Regions from separate parts of the Polaromonas sp. P4_F6 genome, predicted to be linked through region 3. Evidence: predicted binding sites of a transcription regulator. Region 3 holds the regulator's gene; each other region holds the start of a gene.
The links. Region 3 encodes sigma-54, which starts transcription at its own class of promoters, with help from an activator protein. Its sites were predicted from a motif close to TGGCANGNAANCTGCTTT; they were not measured.
Positions count from the first base shown of each region.

Region 1: a site for sigma-54 is predicted at 1,493-1,510, ahead of AC1DUN_RS14470 (formate/nitrite transporter family protein). Genes of this name have one in related genera too.
Region 2: a site for sigma-54 is predicted at 1,042-1,059, ahead of glnK (P-II family nitrogen regulator). Genes of this name have one in related genera too.

Region 1 covers NZ_JBFUJQ010000005.1:204,770-208,003, reverse strand. The annotation lists gene AC1DUN_RS14480 (SDR family oxidoreductase) at 116-871, shown strand; gene AC1DUN_RS14475 (cupin domain-containing protein) at 980-1,384, shown strand; gene AC1DUN_RS14470 (formate/nitrite transporter family protein) at 1,696-2,508, shown strand; gene AC1DUN_RS14465 (bifunctional protein-serine/threonine kinase/phosphatase) at 2,572-3,234, shown strand, end outside.
Region 2 covers NZ_JBFUJQ010000003.1:239,819-243,052, reverse strand. The annotation lists gene AC1DUN_RS10605 (YifB family Mg chelatase-like AAA ATPase) at 1-903, opposite strand, end outside; gene glnK (P-II family nitrogen regulator) at 1,215-1,553, shown strand; gene AC1DUN_RS10595 (ammonium transporter) at 1,585-3,138, shown strand.
Region 3 covers NZ_JBFUJQ010000009.1:67,119-70,352, forward strand. The annotation lists gene lptB (LPS export ABC transporter ATP-binding protein) at 1-631, shown strand, start outside; gene AC1DUN_RS19295 (RNA polymerase factor sigma-54) at 819-2,357, shown strand; gene AC1DUN_RS19300 (THUMP domain-containing class I SAM-dependent RNA methyltransferase) at 2,498-3,234, shown strand, end outside.

The sequences.
Region 1 (3,234 bases), on a different contig from region 3:
GAGGGGGCAGGGCGCAGGCGTCACAAACCGGCAGCGTCAATCGTCATAGAGGCAGGTGGTACTCAATTTCGAGCCACTCAACCTCCACCCTCACTCTGGACCAGAAAGCACACCCATGAAAATCGTCGTCATCGGAGGCTCAGGCCTCATCGGATCCAAACTCGTCAACATCCTTCGCCAGCGCGGCCACGAGGCCATCGCGGCATCGCCGGCGTCCGGCGTCAACACCCTCACAGGCCAGGGGCTGGCCGAGGTCCTCGCGGGCGCCCATGTGGTGGTCGATGTGGCCAATTCGCCTTCATTTGAAGACAAGGCCGTGCTGGAATTTTTCCAGACCTCGGGCCGCAACCTGCTGGCGGCCGAAGCGGCTGCCGGTGTTTTGCACCACATCGCACTCTCCGTCGTCGGCACCGACAAACTGGTGGAAAGCGGTTATTTCCGCGGCAAGATCGCCCAGGAAAAACTGATCCGGGCCGCCAGCGTGCCCTACACCATCGTCCACTCCACCCAGTTCATGGAATTCCTGGGCGGCATCGCCCAGTCGGGCACCGAGGGGCAGACGGTGCGGCTGTCGCCGGCCTTTGTGCAACCCATTGCGTCGGACGACGTGGCCGTCGCGATGGCCGACTTCACGCTGGGCGCGCCGGCCAACGGCACGGTCGAGATCGCCGGCCCGGAAAAGGTTCGCCTTTCGGACCTCGTCCAGCGTTTCCTCACGGCAAGCAATGACCCGCGCAAGGTTGTCGCCGATCCGCAGGCACGCTACTTTGGCGCCGCGCTCAAGGACGACACCCTGGTGCCGGCCGGCAAGGCGCGTTTGGGTGGCATCCGGTTTGAAGAGTGGTTCAGCAAGTCGCAGGCTCGCACCTGAACAGCGAGAGGGCAGGGCGCCGGTGTCACAAACCGGCGCCGCCAATCGTCATAGAGGCAGGTGCACCTCAATCCCGAGCCACCTCCGCAACCCTATGAAGAAGCCATCATGAACAAGACCTGTGTTTCCCTGTTTCTCGCCAGCGCCGCCTTGCTTGCCCAACCCGCCATGGCCGCCGGCCCCGAGGGCGTGACCGTCAAGCCGGTCATGGCCAAGGACCTGTCCGATCTTCCCGGCAAGGAAGGCCTGATGATTACGGTGGACTACGCCCCCGGCGCCGCCGACCCGGTGCATCGCCATCACGCGCATGCCTTTGTCTATGTGCTCGAGGGCGCCATCGTGATGCAGGTCAAGGGCGGCAAGGAGGTCACCTTGACAGCCGGCCAGAGCTTTTATGAAGGCCCCAAGGACATTCATACCGTGGGCCGCAACGCCAGCGCCACCCAGCCCGCGAAGTTCCTGGTGCTGCTGCTCAAGAAGAAAAAAGCCGAGGTGCTGGAGCTGGTGAAGTAGGCACCAAAATGTTGAGCCGCCACGGCCCGGCGCACGCATTTGGGGCAATGAACCCTGCTTGCCGGCGCATGCGGGGGCAAAACAGCCGGTTTCAGGCCACATTCCCAACGGCACAGTAGTTGCTTTGAGTGATCCGCCCGGCTAATGACGGCCGGGCAAGGCGCGGCCTATACCTATGTAGGGGCCGTTGCCCGGCGGATCAATGGATAACGACGTCCACTTCCAGCCTCCCATTTTTGGGGGCGCCTGGGGGTGGATTTTTTTTGGCCTTTTCTTTTTTAAGGCCGATAACCCAAAAACTCGAGGAACGTATGGCTTATCTAGTGCCTTCGGAATTTGTGACCAAGATGGTGGACGCGGGGGAGTCCAAGATATTCATGTCCACCCGCGACACCGTTATCCGGGCCTATATGGCCGGCGCCATCCTGGCCCTGGCGGCCTGGTTCGCCGTCACCATCAATGTGCAGACCGGCCAGCCCCTGCTGGGCGCCGTGCTGTTCCCGGTAGGTTTTGTCATGCTCTACCTGTTCGGCTTTGATTTGCTGACCGGCGTCTTCGTGCTGTGCCCGCTGGCGCTGATCGACAAGCGCCCGGGCGTCACCCTCAAGGGCGTGCTGCGCAACTGGGGCCTGGTCTTTACCGGCAACTTCCTGGGGGCGTTCACGGTGGCCGTGATGATGGCCATCTACGTCACCAATGGCTTCTCGACGGAGCCCAGCGCGGTTGGCAAGGCCATAGGCGTGGTGGGCGAGAACCGCACGCTGGGCTACCAGAAGTACGGCGCCAACGGCATGCTCACGCTCTTTGTGCGCGGCATGCTGTGCAACTGGATGGTGTCGGCCGGCGTGGTCGGCGCGATGATCTCCACCCAGGTCAGCGGCAAGGTGATCGCCATGTGGATGCCCATCATGCTGTTTTTCTACATGGTGTTCGAGCACTCCATCGTGAACATGTTTTTGTTCCCCTCGGGCTTGCTGCTGGGCGCGCACTTCACCATCATGGACTACCTGCTCTGGAACGAAATCCCCACGGTGCTGGGCAACCTGGTGGGCGGCCTGGCCTTTACCGGCTTGACGCTGTACGCCACGCACGTTAAAACCGGACCGGCTCGTAACTTCAAATAATCCGCTTCCACAACAAAAGCCCTCGCGCAGGCAAGTTGCGCGAGGGCTTTGTCGCCACCCCCTATGTCCTCTGAACTGAAGATCTCGGCAGGCCAGTATTCGGACAAGGGCCGCAAGGAAACCAACCAGGATTTCCACGGCATCTACGTGCCGCAGGAGCCGCAGCTCAGCGCCAAGGGCATCGCCATCGCGCTGGCCGACGGCATCAGCAGCAGCGCCGTCAGCGACGTCGCCAGCCAGTACGCCGTCACCGGTTTCCTGGAAGACTATTACTGCACCTCGGAAGCCTGGTCGGTCAAGACATCGGCCGAGCGCATCCTGAGCGCCACCAATTCCTGGCTGCATGCGCAGACGCAAAAAAGCCCTTACCGCTACGACAAGGACAAGGGCTATGTGTGCACCCTGAGCGCCATGGTCATCAAGTCGGCCACCGCGCATATTTTTCATGTGGGCGACTCGCGTATTTACCGCCTGCGCGGCAAGTCGCTGGAGCAGTTGACCCACGACCACCGCGTGTGGATTGCCCAGGGCCAGAGCTATTTGGGCCGCGCGCTGGGCTTCAAGCCCCAGCTGGAAATCGACTACCAGACCCAGCAGGTGGAGCAGGGCGACATCTTTTTGCTGGCCACCGACGGCGTGTACGAACACGTGACCGAGCACGACATGGCCGGCATCATCCACCGCCATGCCGATGAGCCCGGCGGGTTGGACATTGCCGCAAAGTCC
Region 2 (3,234 bases), on a different contig from region 3:
TGGCGGCGAGCCGCCGCCGACCAGGGCCACGGCACTGGCGGTATGGTGGGGCGCGCAGGTCGGGCGCAGCGCCCATTTATCCAGGGAGAAACGGCCGCCCAGGGAGGCCACCGCGGCGCTTTCCAGCGCTTCTTCGGTGCTCATGGCCGGCAGCAGGCCGGCAAAACGCTGCGCCAGCATGGACTTGCCGGAGCCGGGCGCGCCCATCATGAGCACGCTATGGCCGCCGGCGGCCGCGATTTCCAGCGCGCGACGGGCGGCGGCCTGGCCTTTCACGTCGGCCAGGTCCGGGTAGGCCGACTGCGGCGGCGGCGGTGCCGGCTTCACCCGCGACCAGCCGTCCAGCGCCTCCACGGGGGCATCCCCCGGCAAAAACTGCCTGACCACGTCGAGTAAATGCAGCGCCCGGAAGATTTCCGCACCGGGCACCAGGGCCGCTTCCTGGGCGCTGGCGTCCGGCAGCACCAATTTGGGCAGTTTTCCGGCGCCAGCAGCGTCGCGCCCGGGGCGGGCCAGCGCCAGGCTCATGGCCAGCGCGCCGCGCACAGGCCGCAGGTCGCCACCCAGGGACAGCTCGCCCGCGAACTCATAGCCTTCCAGCTTGCGGGCATCGACCTGGCCGCTGGCCGCCAGGATGCCCAGGGCAATCGGCAGGTCGAAGCGGCCGGAATCCTTGGGCAGGTCGGCCGGCGCGAGGTTGACGGTGATCCGCTTATTGGCGGGAAACTCCAGGCCGGTGTTCTGGATGGCGGAGCGCACGCGTTCGCGGGCCTCCTTGACCTCGGTTTCGGCCAGGCCGACCAGCGTGAAGCTGGGCAGGCCGTTGGCCAGGTGGACCTCGACGCGGACGGGCCGCGCTTCCAGCCCCAGCAAGGCGCGGCTGTGCACTAAAGACAGGCTCATGAACTAACTCCCTGGTGATGCTCCAAAGTTGTGCGTGATGAACGCCCCAATCTGGTGCTTATCGTGTTTTTTTGGATTCCCATGTTCAACGTGGCAAGCGCGAAGCGGGTGGACTGCGCCCGGTCAAGGGGCTTGCTTTGGCACGGTACGTGCTACGAAGACTTCGTGGAATCCGGGAATAGGACCCTTTCCGCAACCGTCGAAATCCCTGAATCAGAGCGCCTGACCTTTACGCTCAGAAAAACCGTAAAGCAGCTGGAGTGGCGCACCGAGGGGCCGCTTCTTTATTCATCCTTGGAGGAAACCTGAACATGAAACTCGTAACGGCCATCATCAAACCGTTCAAGCTGGACGAAGTGCGGGAAGCGCTGTCCGGTATTGGCGTGCAAGGCATCACGGTCACTGAAGTCAAGGGCTTCGGCCGCCAGAAAGGCCACACCGAGCTGTACCGCGGTGCGGAATATGTCGTCGACTTCCTGCCCAAGGTCAAGATCGAGGCGGCTGTCTCCGACGACCTGGTGGACCGCGTGATCGAAGCGGTCGAAGGCGCGGCCCGCACCGGCAAGATCGGCGACGGCAAGGTCTTTGTCTACAACCTCGAGCAGGTCGTGCGCATCCGTACCGGTGAAACCGGCAAGGAAGCGCTGTAAGGCTCAATCCACACAAAAAGAGAACATCGACATGAAAAAAATACTTGCTTCCCTTGTATTGGGACTGAGCCTGATGACAACAGGCGCCGTCATGGCGCAAGCCCCGGCCGCCGCGCCCGCCGCTTCCGCAGCCGAAGCCAAACCGGCTGAAGCGGCCGCTTCAGCCGCCGCGCCCGCAGCCTCGGCTGCTGCCGCCCCGGCCGCCGCCGCTTCCGCACCTGCAGCCGCCGCGTCGGCAGCCCCCGCACCGGTTCCCAACAAGGGTGACACCGCCTGGATGATGGTCTCCACGCTGCTGGTCATCATGATGACCGTGCCCGGCCTGGCGCTGTTCTACGGCGGCCTGGTCCGCAGCAAGAACATGCTGTCCGTGTTGATGCAGGTCATGGTCACCTTCTCGATGATCGTCGTGCTGTGGTTCATCTACGGCTACAGCCTGGCGTTTACCGAGGGCAATGCCTTCTTCGGCGGTTTCGACCGGCTCTTCATGAAGGGCATCTGGGACAACGTCGCGGGCACCTTCGCCAACGGCGCGACCTTCAGCAAGGGTGTCGTGATCCCCGAGATCGTGTTCGCCGCCTTCCAGGCCACCTTCGCCGGCATCACCTGCGCGCTGATCGTCGGCGCCTTCGCCGAACGCATCAAGTTCTCCGCCGTGCTGCTGTTCATGGCCATCTGGTTCACCTTCAGCTATGCGCCTATCGCCCACATGGTCTGGTTCTGGATGGGCCCTGACGCCTACACCGGCAAGGAAGTGGTCGACGCGATGAACGGCAAGGGCGGCTACATCTGGCAGATGGGCGCCCTGGACTTCGCGGGCGGCACCGTGGTGCACATCAACGCCGCCGTCGCCGGCCTGGTCGGCGCCTTCTGCATCGGCAAGCGCATCGGCTACGGCAAGGAAGCCATGGCACCTCACAGCCTGACCCTGACCATGGTCGGCTCCGCACTGCTGTGGGTGGGCTGGTTCGGCTTCAACGCCGGCTCCGCCCTGGAAGCGAACGGTTTCGCCGCCCTGGCCTTTATCAACACACTGGGCGCCACCGCTGCCGCCGTGCTGGCATGGTGCGTCGGTGAAGCACTGATGCGCGGCAAGGCTTCGATGCTGGGTGCAGCCTCCGGCGCCGTCGCCGGCCTGGTGGCCATCACCCCCGCAGCCGGCAACGTCGGCATCGGCGGCGGCCTGGTCATCGGCCTGGTTGCCGGCTTCGCCTGCCTCTGGGGTGTGAACGGCCTGAAGAAACTGCTGGGTGCCGACGACTCGCTGGACGTGTTCGGCGTGCACGGCGTGGGCGGTATCCTGGGCGCATTGCTCACCGGCGTCTTCAACTCGCCTGCACTGGGTGGCCCAAGCTTCGTGGGTGACTGGGTGACCGCCACGGCCGTCACGCCCGACGCCTACACCATCGCCGGCCAGCTCTGGATCCAGGCCAAGGCCGTGCTGATCACCATCGTCTGGTCCGGCGTGGTCTCCTTCATCGCCTACAAGGTGGTGGACCTGACCATAGGCCTGCGTGTCAGCGAAGAAGACGAGCGCGAAGGCCTGGACATCACGTCCCACGGCGAAACTGCTTACAACCGCTGATACATCGGACGGGCTGCCCCGCAGGCGGCCCAGTCCTGCCAGATATTTACTGAGAGTCTCCTTTGGATGTTCAGCCCGCCGGTGCAAACCGGTGGG
Region 3 (3,234 bases):
CAACGGCGCCGGCAAGACGACCTCCTTCTACATGATCGTGGGCCTGGTGCGCGCCGACGCCGGCGAGATTTCCATCGACGGCCAGTCGGTCGAGCACATGCCGATTCACCTGCGCGCCCGCCTGGGCCTGAGCTACCTGCCGCAGGAAGCCTCGATTTTCCGCAAGCTCACGGTGGAAGAAAACGTGCGCGCCGTGCTTGAACTGCAGCTGGACGCGAACGGCAAGCCGCTGGGCCGCGCCGACATCGAGTCGCGGCTCGATGCCCTGCTGCAGGACCTGCGGGTGGACCATTTGCGCCATTCGCCGGCGCCGGCGCTGTCGGGCGGTGAACGCCGCCGCGTCGAGATCGCCCGCGCCCTGGCGACCCAGCCGCGCTTCATCCTGCTTGACGAACCCTTCGCCGGCATAGACCCGATCGCCGTGATCGAGATCCAGCGCATCATCGGCTTCCTGAAGTCGCGCGGCATCGGCGTGCTGATCACCGACCACAATGTGCGCGAAACGCTGGGCATCTGCGACCACGCCTACATCATCAGCGACGGGCATGTCCTGGCCCAGGGCACGCCGTCCGAGATCGTGAACAACGCCGATGTGCGCCGCGTGTACTTGGGCGAGCACTTCAAGATGTAGAGATGGTTTCCCCCTTGTTGTTCATCGCGCTTAACGTGCGGGCTTCCGAGAGTGCCGTCGCCACATTGACACGCCTGCCATCGTCTTTCAAGCGGGGGCCGTGGAACTGGCTTTGCCAGGCCACAGGCGCCGCCCCCTGTAGGGGGGAGGGTGCTACACGAAGTGAGCATCCAACGGGGGGGAGTCCTTGAAACAAGGTCTCTCGCTACGCGTCTCGCAGCATCTTGCGCTGACGCCCCAGCTGCAGCAGTCGATACGCCTGCTGCAGCTGTCCACGCTCGAGCTGAGCCAGGAAGTCGAGCAGATGCTCGACGAAAACCCGTTTCTCGAGGTGTCGGACGAAACCGCGGCGCGCGAGGAGTTCGGCCTGGAGCATGTCAACACGCCGGTCAGCCAGGACAGCCGCGAGTTTGAATCCGCCGCCGATGCAACGGCCGGCGGCGGCGCGGAAGACGCGGGCCTTTCAGCGGCCGGCGAAGCCGAGGTCAGCGCGGAACCCAAGCTCGAGGAAAGCTGGGAAGGCGACGGCACGGTGGAGACCACGCCCGATGACAGCGAATGGGGCAGCGATGCGCCTGCGCGCAAGAACAACAACGAGGAAAGCGAGGCCGAGGCCTCGGACCTCACGGGCGGCCATGAGTCGCTGCAAGACCACCTGCACCGCCAGTCGCTGGGCCTGCGCCTCTCAGAGGAAGACCGCGCGGCCCTGCATTTCCTGATCGAGTCGCTCAACGACGACGGTTACCTCGAGGACAGCCTGGCCTCGCTCGCGGCCGGCCTGGCCGGCGGCGACCTGGAACAGGCCGAGGACCTCGAGCAGCGTTTTGCCATGGCGCTCAAGCTGCTGCAGCACATGGAGCCGGCCGGCGTGGGCGCGCGCAACCTGGCCGAATGCCTGGGCCTGCAGCTGCTCGACTGCAAGGACTGCGAGGAGACCCGCGCCGCCATCGCCGTGTGCAAGCACCCCATGGAGCTGCTGGCCAAGCGCGACGTCAAGCGCCTGTCCTACCTGTGCGGATTCACCGAGGCGGCCATCAAGGGCGCGATCGCCGTGATAGGCCGGCTCGACCCCAAACCCGGGCGCCGCTTCGTGAACGTGGAGCGCAACCTGATCGTGCCCGACGTCATCGTCGTGAAGTCGGGCCGGGGCTTCAAGGTCACGCTCAACGGCGACGTGATGCCGCGCCTGCGCGTGCACGACATCTACGCCAACGCCCTCAAGCAGCACAAGGGCCAGGACGGCCAGGCGCTGCAGCAGCGCCTGCAGGAGGCGCGCTGGTTCATCAAGAACATCCAGCAGCGCTTTGACACCATACTGCGCGTGAGCAGCGCCATCGTCGAGCGGCAAAAGAGTTTCTTCACGCACGGCGAGCTCGCGATGCGCCCGCTGGTGCTGCGCGAAATCGCCGACGAACTGGGCCTGCACGAATCCACGATTTCACGCGTGACCACCGCCAAGTACATGGGCACGCCCTTCGGCACCTTTGAACTGAAGTATTTCTTCGGCTCCGCGCTGGGCACCGAAACCGGCGGCAACGCCTCAAGCACGGCGGTGCGCGCGCTGATCAAGCAGTTCGTCTCCTCCGAGAGCGCGAAAAAACCTCTCAGCGACAACCAGATTTCCGAAATGCTCAAGGAGCAGGGCATTGAATGCGCGCGCCGCACCGTGGCCAAGTACCGCGAGGCCTTGCGCATCGCCCCCGCCAACCTACGCAAGTCCCTATAAATCCGATTCTCGGGCGCATGGCGGCGTTGCGCGGTGCTCGGAATCCTCATGCACCGAAGTGCATTCCGGTTCCTGCGCTCCGTGCGCCTTGCCCTGCATCCCGATAATCGAATTTCTAGCAGTCCCTTGAAGAGTCCGACATGAACCAACTTCAGTTATTTTTACCCTGCGCCGCGGGCGTCGAGGCCCTGCTGGCCGCCGAGGTGCAGCGCATCACCGGCATCCAGGGCAAGGCCTGGCGCGCCGGTGTGCAATTGCAGGCCTCCTGGCGCGACGCGCTGCAGCTCAACCTGCACAGCCGCCTGGCGCAGCGCGTGCTGATCGAGCTGCAGCACAACCAGTACCGCGGCGAGCAAGACCTCTACAACGCCGCCGCCAACGTGGCCTGGGAGATCTGGTTCACGCCCAAACAGACCTTCAAGGTCGAGATCACCGCCCAGCACAGCCCGCTGACCAGCCTGAACTTCGCGGCGCTGAAGATCAAGGACGCGATCGCCGACCGTTTTCGCGCCAAGTTCGACGACGTGCGGCCCAGCGTCGACACGCGCTGGCCCGACGTGCGTGTCTACGTGCACCTGACGACGGACACTGTCACGATTTACATCGACACCTCGGGCGAGCCTCTCTTCAAGCGCGGCTGGCGCGAGGACAAGGGCGACGCGCCGCTGAAGGAAACCCTGGCCGCCGCGATGATTGCCGCCAGCGGCTGGGACCAGCTGTGCAAAACCGGCGTGCCGCTCTACGACCCCTGCTGCGGTTCGGGCACCATCGCCATCGAGGCGGCGCAGATCGCCTGCAACATCGCGCCCGGCATCAACCGGCGCTTTGCTTTCCAGAAGTATCTGCCCTTCCAGGGCCATGTGTGGGACGGCCTGCT